One region of the Nocardioides ginkgobilobae genome, then DNA from elsewhere that is predicted to be linked to it. Evidence: predicted binding sites of a transcription regulator. Region 1 holds the regulator's gene; each other region holds the start of a gene.

Region 1 (3,269 bases):
CGGTGCCGAGCACGTGGTCGTGGTGGGCGTGGGTGGTCACGACCGCGACGACCTCGCCGGCACCGAGCGCGCGAGCCTGCTCCACCACCACCCAGCCCATCCGGGTCGAGGCGTGCGTGTCGACCACGACGAGGCCGCGCTCGCCCCCGACGTAGGTGGTGTTGGCGTCGTACCACTCGTGGCGGGCGACCCACACGCGGTCAGCGACCTCGACGAGGGCTGGGGGACTGGCGGTCATGCCGCCACCCTAGGAGCGGGTTCAGCACACCCCGCCGTCGAGGTGCCGGCGCAGCAGCTCGCCCAGCTCGGCCGGGGTGGCAGCGGGTGGGCTGAAGCGCAGGCGCTCGGAGTGCGCACCCTCGGCGTCGATCCAGCGCAGGTCCACGCCGGCAGGCGTGAGCGCGCCGAGGGAGGCGGCCAGCAGCCGGGCCGGGGGGAGCCCGGTGCGCCGCGAGACCGCCCGCCGCAGCTCCTCGCCGTGGCAGGTCGTGGCGTGCTGCGCGGCGCGCGTGAGGTAGCCGCGGTTGAGCACGTGCTCCTCGGAGAGGAAGTCGGCGACCGGGACGGGGGTGGCACGCCCCCGCACCGTGAGGACGACCGCGGACGGCTCGAGCACGGCGACGCGGTGCTCCTCGGGGCAGCTGCCGCAGCGCTCGCCGGCCCCGAGCGCCAGGCGCCCGGTGAGGTGCAGCTGGTCCGCCCGCGCAGGATCCCCCGCGTCGACGCCACCGGTGAGGTGCAGCGAGACCACCTCGCGCCGCGCCGCCGCGGTCAGCAGGGCCGCGTCCGCGCGGCACACCAGGGTGGGCCGCCCGGCGTCGTCGTCGAGACCGAGGACCTCCTCGGCGAGGTCGACGGGCAGACCGTCCCGGCGCAGGTCCGCGGCGGCGGGGCAGGCGAGCACGCTCCGAGCGCGGGCCGCCACGGAGTAGGGGTCGCGCTGGGTTCGGGGGGAGCGGACGAGCGGCACGGGACCTCCGAGACGAGTCGGTGAAATAGTTAGGCAAGCCTAACCTGACCTCACGGTCCTGTCAGCACCTCGACCCCGCGGCTTGTAGCATTGGCACTCCGGCCTGCGGAGTGCCAGCGCAGGCCCCGCGGGCCTCCGGGCCCGCCTCGACCGCAGACCTCGGAGGTGGACCGTGCAGGAGGACCGTCGGCTCGCCGTGCTCCGCGCCATCGTGGAGGACTACGTCCACACCGAGGAGCCGGTCGGGTCCAAGGCGCTGGTCGAGCGGCACGGCCTCGGCGTCTCGCCGGCCACGGTCCGCAACGACATGGCGGTGCTGGAGGAGGAGGGCTACATCACCCAGCCCCACACCAGCGCCGGTCGCGTCCCCACCGACAAGGGCTACCGGCTCTTCGTCGACCGGCTCACCACCGTCAAGCCGCTCTCGGCGGCGGAGAAGCGGGCCATCTCCTCCTTCCTCGACGGCGCCGTCGACCTCGACGACGTGGTCTCGCGCTCGGTGCGGCTGCTCTCGCAGCTGACCCGCCAGGTCGCCGTCGTGCAGTACCCCACGCTCTCCTCCTCCACCGTCCGCCACGTCGAGCTCGTCGCCCTCGCCCCGGAGCGGCTGCTGGTCGTGCTGATCCTCAGCACCGGCCGGGTCGAGCAGCGCCTGGTCGAGCTCACGTCCCCGCTCGGCGAGGAGGAGCTGGCCGCCCTGCGTAGCCGGGTCCTGCTCGCCGCCGTCGGGCAGCGGATCGCCGACGCGGTCACCGCGCTCCGCGACTCGGTGACCCCGCAGCCGGACCTCCAGCAGCCGGACCCCGAGCAGGCGCCCGGCCTGGTCGCGGACCCGACCGGTGCCGTGGTCGAGGCACTCGTGGAGGCGATGAGCGACCACCGCTCCGACCAGCGGGTGGCGGTCGGCGGCGCCGCGAACCTCGCGCGCTACGGCGACAGCTTCGACTCCGCCGTACGTCCCCTGCTCGAGGCGCTGGAGGAGCACGTCGTGCTGCTCAAGCTCCTCGGCGAGGCGGGCACCGGCGGGCTGGTCACCGTCCGGATCGGCGCGGAGGGCCCCTACGAGGAGCTCTCCTCCACCAGCGCGGTCTCCACCGGCTACGGCCCCGAGGACCAGTCGTTGGCAACCCTGGGCATCGTCGGCCCGACCCGCATGGACTACCCCGGCACCATGGCAGCCGTGCGCGCGGTCGCCCGCTACGTCACCCGCATCCTCGACGAGGCCTGACCCGCTCCCACCGGAGCAGCCGGGCCCCGCCGGCCCACCCCCAGCCAGCACCCCGCACCCGAGCACAGGACAGGAAGCAACCGCCCGTGAGCCAGGACCTGTACGCGATCCTCGACGTCGCCCGAGACGCCGACGAGGCCACCATCAAGAAGGCCTACCGGAAGCTGGCCCGGCAGTACCACCCCGACGTCAACCCCGACCCCTCCGCCAAGGAGCGCTTCGGCGAGGTCTCGCGGGCCTACGAGGTGCTCTCGGACCCGCAGAAGCGCGCGGCCTACGACCGTGGCGGGGACCCGTTCGGCGGCATGGGCGGCGCCGGTGCGGGCGCCGGGTTCTCCTTCACCGACATCATGGACGCCTTCTTCGGCGGCGGTGCCCAGGGCACCGGCACCGGCCGGGGCCCGCGTCCGCGCGTGCGCCGCGGCCAGGACGCGCTGATCCGCCTGGAGATCGAGCTCGCCGAGGCCGCCTTCGGCGTCGCCCGGGAGATCAAGGTCGACACCGCGGTGACCTGCTCCACCTGCGCCGGCGAGGGCGCGGCGCCGGGCACGCACGCGATCCCGTGCGAGACCTGCCGCGGCCAGGGCGAGGTCGCCCACGTCCAGCGCTCCTTCCTCGGCGAGATCCGCACCCTGCGCCCGTGCGCTGCCTGCCGCGGCTTCGGCACCGTCATCCCCGACCCGTGCCGCGAGTGCTCCGGCGACGGCCGGGTCCGCTCGCGCCGCTCGCTGACGGTGAAGATCCCCGCGGGCGTCGACACCGGCACCCGGGTCCAGCTCGCCGAGCAGGGCGAGGTCGGCCCCGGCGGCGGCCCCGCCGGCGACCTGTACGTCGAGATCCACGTCGCCCCGCACCCGGTCTTCAAGCGCCAGGGCGACGACCTGCACTGCACCGTGACCGTCCCGATGACCGCGGCCGCGCTCGGCACCACCATCGAGATGCCCACGCTGGAGGCCGACGTGGTCGACGGCGAGCCGACCACCGACCTCGAGACCTCCTTCGAGCTCGACGTCCGCCCCGGCACCCAGTCCGGCACCGAGCAGGTGCTGCGCGGGCGCGGGGTCCCCGGTC
Region 2 (3,269 bases), on a different contig from region 1:
GCAGCTGGGCGGTCAGCCAGTTGGTGAAGGTGGTGACGACCAGGCCGAAGGCGGTGCCGATGATGACCGCGACCGCGAGGTCGACGAGGTTCCCGCGGAGCAGGAAGTTCTTGAAGCCGCTCATGTGTGGCGCCCTCTCTGTGCGGCGGCCCGAGTGGCCGCGTCCGGCCGCAGGCTAGCGGGACCAGGCGTAGGTCAGGAAGGTCGCCGCGGCGGCGGTGGACACGCGCGGCAGCTCGGCCGCGGCCACGCCCAGGACAACGAGCCTCCCACCGGCCGGACCGACCGGTCCGGCCGCACCGGTGGAGGAGTCGGGGCCGGGCAGCGCGAGGACCGGCACCCCCTGGGCCACCACCTCCGACGTCGCGCCCTGCGGGTCGGTGGCGACCAGGTCGATGCGATCGCCCACCTGCAGCAGCCCGACCGTCCCGGCGTCGGGCAGCCGCACCGGCAGCGCGAGCCGGTCGGTGCCGGCCAGCGCCTCCTCGGCCCACGGCGCCCCCACGACGCGTACGCCGGTCAGCGGCTCGCCCCGTGACACCGGCCCGGCCAGCGTGCGGCCGGCCGGGTCCGTGAGCAGGTCGTCCGGCAGCGTCTCCGGCGGCAGCGCGACGGTGGTCAGGTCGGTCGACGCCAGCACGGCCCCGGCCGGCAGGTCGCGCGCCGCCACCGTCACCGCGACCACCTCCGGGGGAGGGGCGGCCACGGCCCGCACGCCCGCGACCACCGCGAGCGCGGCACACGCCGCGGCCAGCAGCCGGCGTCGCCCCAGCACGGCACGGCGCACCCGCCGCCGGGCGAGGGCCAGGCGGCGGCGTACGTCGGAGGGAGGAGGGGTGCCGGGTGCGTCGAGGGACATGCCCGGACGCTAGGCCGATCGGTCCGAGGGTGCGCCGCCCTCTCCACAGGTCCGGTCATCCGACCCGGTGGTCGAGGTGCGAGCGCAGCGAGCCTCGAGACCGGCGGTGGCGGGGTCTCGTGGCTCGCCGCCGGCGCTCCTCGCACCTCGACCGGCGAGGACCGGAGTGGCGGTCAGGAGGCGGCGGCGCTGCTGGTGCTCGGGCCGCCGGAGGAGCCGGAGGAGCTGGTGCTGCTGGAGGACGACGCGGCGGCGCCGGCCTTCTCGCCCGAGCCGGAGCTGGCGGAGCTCGACGAGCCGGAGTCCGTCGAGCCGGAGCTCCCGGCCGTGGAGCTGCTCGAGCTCGAGCGGCTGTCGGTGCGGTAGAAGCCGGAGCCCTTGAAGACGACGCCGACGGCGTTGTAGACCTTGCGCAGCCGGCCCTGGCACTGCGGGCACACGGTCAGCGAGGCGTCGGAGAAGCTCTGGACCTGCTCGAAGGCGTGGTCGCACTCGGTGCAGGCGTACTGGTAGGTCGGCATCGGGTCCCCTTCGGTGCAGGCGGGTGGCCGGGAGGTGTGGGCCGAGGTCGGCTGGCACTCTGCCCTGGCGAGTGCCAATGGTACGGCACGGCAGAATGGCTCGCACCATGAGCGAGGACACGCGCGCGGCCGTCCCCCTGCGCTGGTGGCGCGCGTTCCGCGGGCTGCCTGACGGGCTGCGCGTGACGACGTACGTCGCCGTCGGCCTGGTCCTGGCGCTGGTGGTGACGGGTCTGTTCGCCACCGCGCTGGTGCGGCGGCCGCTGCCCCAGGTCTCCGGGGAGGTCGAGGTCCCAGGGCTGTCGGCACCGGTGACGGTCCTGCGCGACGCAGCCGGGGTGCCGCACGTCTACGCCGAGACGACCGCCGACCTCGCGCTGGCCCAGGGCTACGTCACCGCGCAGGAGCGGTTCTTCCAGATGGACGTGCGCCGCCGCAGTGCGTCCGGCACCCTCGCCGCGCTGGTCGGCGAGGGCGCGCTGCCCGGCGACCGCGCTGCCCGCACCCTCGGCCTGCGCCGGGTCGCCGAGCGCGAGCTGGCGCTGCTCAGCCCCGACGCCCGCGCGTTCCTGGAGGCGTACGCCGACGGCGTGAACGCCTACCTCGCGCAGTCGGCGCCCTCGCAGCTGGCCGTGGAGTACACCCTGCTCGACCTCGACGGTGCCGACCTGGCCCCGGCCGACTGGTCGGCGGTCGACACCCTGACCTGGCTCAAGGCCTGGGGCTGGGACCTCGGGGGCGCGGCCGCGGCCGAGGACGAGGTCGCCCGGGTCCTGACCGCCGACGCGGTCGGCTCGACGCGCGCGGCGACGCTGTGGCCGACCCCGCCCGACGACGTGGTGCCCGTGGTCCCGGGAGGGGCCGTCGTGGACGCTCGCTTCGAGCCCGACGCCACCGAGACCACGACCCGCAACCCGCTGCGTCCCGCGCCGGGTCCTCCCGGAGCGGCCGCTCTCGCCGCGGCCGGAGCTGCCCTCGACGCCCTCCCGACGTGGGCCGGGCGCGGTCCCGGCGCCGGCAGCAACGCCGTGGTCGTCTCCGGGGAGCGCACCTCCACCGGCGCCCCGCTGCTGGCCGCCGACCCCCACCTCGCCACCGAGGTCCCCGGTCCCTGGATGCAGGTGGGCCTGCACTGCCGCGAGGTCGGACCCGCCTGTCCCTACGACGTGGCCGGCTTCTCCCTGCCCGGCGTCCCCGGCGTGGTGCAGGGTCACAACGCCGAGGTCGCGTGGGGCGCGGCCGCCGCCGGTCCCGACACCGCCGACCTGGTGGTCGAGCGGCTGCGTGCGGGCGCGGCCGGTGACGAGGTGCTCGTCGGCGAGCGCTGGCGTCCGGTGCGCACCCGCACCGAGACCATCGAGGTCGCCGGGGCCGAGGACGTCGAGATCGAGGTGCGCAGCACCCGGCACGGGCCGTTGCTCTCCGACGTCGATCCCGACGCTGCCGCCACGGGGGAGGCCTCCACCATCGGCCGGGGTGCGGACCTCGACGAGGAGCTGGCGGTCGCGGTGCAGTGGGTCGGCCTGCGGCCCGCGCCCTCCCTCGACGGGCTGCTCGGGCTCGCGCTCGCCGACGACGTGGAGGAGGCGCGCCGCGCGACGGCCGCCCTCGCCGTACCTCCCCTCGACGTCGTGCTCGCCGACCGCGCCGGCACGGTCGGCGTCCAGGTCGCGGGGGCCGTGCCCGTGCGCAAGTCCGGCCGCGACGGCACCCTGCCCGCCGCCGGCTGGCGCCCCGAGGACGACTGGACGGGTGAGGTCCTGCCGGCCACCGCCCTGCCGTTCACCACCGACCCGCTCGACGGCGTGGCGGTCGCGGCCAACCAGGTCCCCGTCGACCAGGACTACCCCTACCTCCTCGGCCAGGGCTTCGACCCCGGCCAGCGCGCC
Region 3 (3,269 bases), on a different contig from region 1:
TGACGCTTCCCGAGGAGCTGCTGCGCGCATTGCCCGAGGTCCGTGACGAGTCCGGGTCGTGCCCCTGGGCGGGCGCCGGAGCGCTCGCCCAGGGGCACAACCCCACGACACGCGGACGCATTGACGCCGAGAGGCCCCGACCGCTCACGCGGCCGGGGCCTCTCTGGTGCTGCTGTGCTCGTCAGCCAGGACGAGCGGCGGGACTCAGAAGTCCATGCCGCCCATGCCGCCGTCGCCGCCGGGCATCGGGGCAGCCTTCTCGGGCTTGTCCGCGACGACCGCCTCGGTGGTGAGGAAGAGCGCCGCGATGGAGGCGGCGTTCTGCAGCGCGCTGCGGGTCACCTTGGCGGGGTCGATGATGCCGGACTTCAGCATGTCGACGTACTCGCCGGTGGCGGCGTTCAGGCCGTGGCCCGGGGTCAGGTTGCGCACCTTCTCCGCCACGACGCCGCCCTCGAGGCCGGCGTTGATCGCGATCTGCTTGAGCGGGGCCTCGGTGGCCAGGCGCACGATGGTGGCGCCGGTGGCCTCGTCACCCTCGAGCTCGAGCTTGTCGAAGGCACCCGCGGCGGCCTGGATGAGCGCCACGCCACCGCCGGCGACGATGCCCTCCTCGACGGCAGCCTTCGCGTTGCGGACGGCGTCCTCGATGCGGTGCTTGCGCTCCTTGAGCTCGACCTCCGTGGCCGCGCCGACCTTGATGACGGCCACGCCGCCGGCCAGCTTGGCGAGGCGCTCCTGGAGCTTCTCGCGGTCGTAGTCGGAGTCCGACTTCTCGATCTCGGCGCGGATCTGGTTGACCCGACCCTCGATCTGCTGGGCGTCGCCGGCACCCTCGACGATGGTGGTCTCGTCCTTGGTGATGACGACCTTGCGGGCCTGGCCGAGCAGCTCCAGGCCGGTGTTCTCCAGCTTGAGGCCGACCTCCTCGGAGATGACCTGGCCGCCGGTGAGGATCGCGATGTCCTGCAGCATGGCCTTGCGACGGTCACCGAAGCCCGGGGCCTTGACGGCGACGGACTTGAAGGTGCCGCGGATCTTGTTGACGACCAGGGTCGACAGCGCCTCGCCGTCGGTGTCCTCGGCGATGATCAGCAGCGGCTTGCCCGACTGCATGACCTTCTCGAGGATCGGCAGCAGGTCCTTGACGTTGGAGACCTTCTGGTTGGCGATGAGGATGTAGGGGTCCTCGAGGACGGCCTCCATGCGCTCCATGTCGGTCGCGAAGTACGCCGAGATGTAGCCCTTGTCGAACCGCATGCCCTCGGTGAGCTCGAGGTCGATGCCGAAGGTGTTCGACTCCTCGACCGTGATCACGCCCTCCTTGCCGACCTTGTCCATCGCCTCGGCGATGGCGTCGCCGACGGTGGTGTCGCCACCGGCGGAGATGGTCGCGGTGGCCGCGATCTGCTCACGGGTCTCGATGTCGGTCGCCATGCCGAGGAGCTTCTCGGAGACGGCGGCCACGGCGGCCTCGATGCCGCGCTTGAGCCCCATCGGGTTCGCGCCGGCGGCCACGTTGCGCAGGCCCTCGCGGACCATGGCCTGGGCCAGCACGGTCGCGGTGGTGGTGCCGTCGCCCGCGACGTCGTCGGTCTTCTTCGCGACCTCCTTGACGAGCTCGGCACCGATCTTCTCGTAGGGGTCCTCGAGCTCGATCTCCTTGGCGATGGACACACCGTCGTTGGTGATCGTGGGGGCGCCCCACTTCTTCTCGAGCACGACGTTGCGGCCCTTGGGACCGAGGGTCACCTTGACGGCGTCGGCGAGGGTGTTCATGCCCCGCTCGAGGCCGCGGCGGGCCTCCTCGTCGAATGCAATCAGCTTCGGCATAACTCCTGCGATCTCCTCGCAACATAAGAGTTGTGGAGGTCCGGTCAGTCGCCCGCGACGGACGGCCGCGCCACCGACGGACCCTTCCCGCCGATGGGGTGCGACCTCGACTCCCCGGACCGGGGTGTCTTGGCACTCTCATGAGGAGAGTGCCACCGTCATGTTTAGCACTCGCACCCGGCGAGTGCAAACGCCTCCCCCGCCTCAGCGGGCGGCCAGCGCCTCCGCGACGGTGGCGGCGAAGTGCTGCGCGTTGTCCGGGTGCACGTCGAGGTAGAGCCCGGGCTCGATCAGCTCCAGCTCGCTGACCGCGAGCGTGCCGTCGGCCAGCCGCATCAGGTCGACCCGGGCGTAGGGAAGCTCCCGTCCCAGCCGACGTACGGCGGCAGCGACCGCCGCCAGGGAGACCTCGACCGCCTCCGCGCGCAGCTCGACCGGGCGCGAGCGCCCCCCGAACGCCTCGTGCACGCGCACCTCGCCGTCGGCCGGGACCTTGTCGACCTGGCTGGTCGCGCGACCACCCAGCACGAAGACCGAGGTCTCCCCCTCGGTACGCACCGACTCGACGACCGGCTGCACGACCCACGGCCCGGCCGTGAGGTGCTCCAGCCGCGGGTCGGCCACGGACTCCGCGAGCACCACGCCCAGCCCGTTGGCACCCGTGCGGGGCTTGACCAGCACGGTGCCGAGCTCCTCGATCGTGGCCCGCAGCGTGGGCACCAGGTCCCGGTCCTCGAGCAACCGGGTCGGCACGACCGGCACCGCCAGGGCACCGTCGGCGAGGTCCAGCAGGTAGGACTTGTCGGCGTTCCAGGCGAAGACGTCGGCCCCGTTGAGCAGCGGCACCTGCGCCTCCACCGCCCGCGCCCAGGCCAGGAACTCCGGCAGGCGGCGGTGGTAGTCCCACGTCGAGCGCGCCGCCACCAGGTCCGCGCTGGCCCAGTCCACGGCCGGGTCGTCCCAGACCACCCAGCGGGCGTCGATCCCGTGCTCGGCCAGCGCCGGCACCAGCAGGTGCCCGGCCTCCTCGCCGTCGGGGAGCAGCGAGCAGGTGGCGAGCAGCACGGTGGGCATGCGCGCCACCCTAGGAGCCGGCTCGACCCGCCCCCTGCTGGGGACCGAGGTCCCCCCGACCCGAGCACGACGACTCCCGCACCGGGAGGCCCTCCGGCGCCATGCTGTACCCATGACCACCATCTCGTCCGCGCGCCTGGAGTGGCTCGAGGACCAGGTCCGGCTGTGGCAGGGCGACGGGACCATCGACGCGCGGCAGTCCGAGGCCATCCTGGGGCGGTACGCCGCCTCGACCCGCCGCCTGCCGGTGGTGCGCCTGCTGACCGCGATCGGCGGCCTCTTCGTGGGCGTCGGCGTGATCTGGCTGGTCGCGGCGAACATCGAGTCGCTGTCGCCGACGGTACGCGTCGTCGCGGTCGCCT

Evidence for each region. Region 1 encodes HrcA, which represses chaperone genes, less so after heat shock. Its sites were predicted from a motif close to TTGGCACTCGNNNNNNNCGAGTGCCAA; they were not measured.
Region 2: a site for HrcA is predicted at 1,432-1,458, ahead of ACYVID_RS12820 (FmdB family zinc ribbon protein). Genes of this name have one in related genera too.
Region 3: a site for HrcA is predicted at 1,963-1,989, ahead of groL (chaperonin GroEL). Genes of this name have one in related genera too.

The regions. Positions count from the first base shown of each region.
Region 1 covers NZ_BAAGUS010000005.1:190,148-193,416, forward strand. Annotated here, with positions in the region: gene ACYVID_RS07240 (MBL fold metallo-hydrolase) at 1-238, opposite strand, end outside; gene ACYVID_RS07245 (hypothetical protein) at 260-970, opposite strand; gene hrcA (heat-inducible transcriptional repressor HrcA) at 1,143-2,198, shown strand; gene dnaJ (molecular chaperone DnaJ) at 2,285-3,269, shown strand, end outside.
Region 2 covers NZ_BAAGUS010000013.1:28,323-31,591, forward strand. Annotated here, with positions in the region: gene ACYVID_RS12810 (large conductance mechanosensitive channel protein MscL) at 1-124, opposite strand, end outside; gene ACYVID_RS12815 (SAF domain-containing protein) at 176-859, opposite strand; gene ACYVID_RS12820 (FmdB family zinc ribbon protein) at 1,033-1,380, opposite strand; gene ACYVID_RS12825 (penicillin acylase family protein) at 1,488-3,269, shown strand, end outside.
Region 3 covers NZ_BAAGUS010000001.1:439,874-443,142, forward strand. Annotated here, with positions in the region: gene groL (chaperonin GroEL) at 205-1,833, opposite strand; gene ACYVID_RS02205 (ATP-grasp domain-containing protein) at 2,038-2,907, opposite strand; gene ACYVID_RS02210 (DUF2157 domain-containing protein) at 3,020-3,269, shown strand, end outside.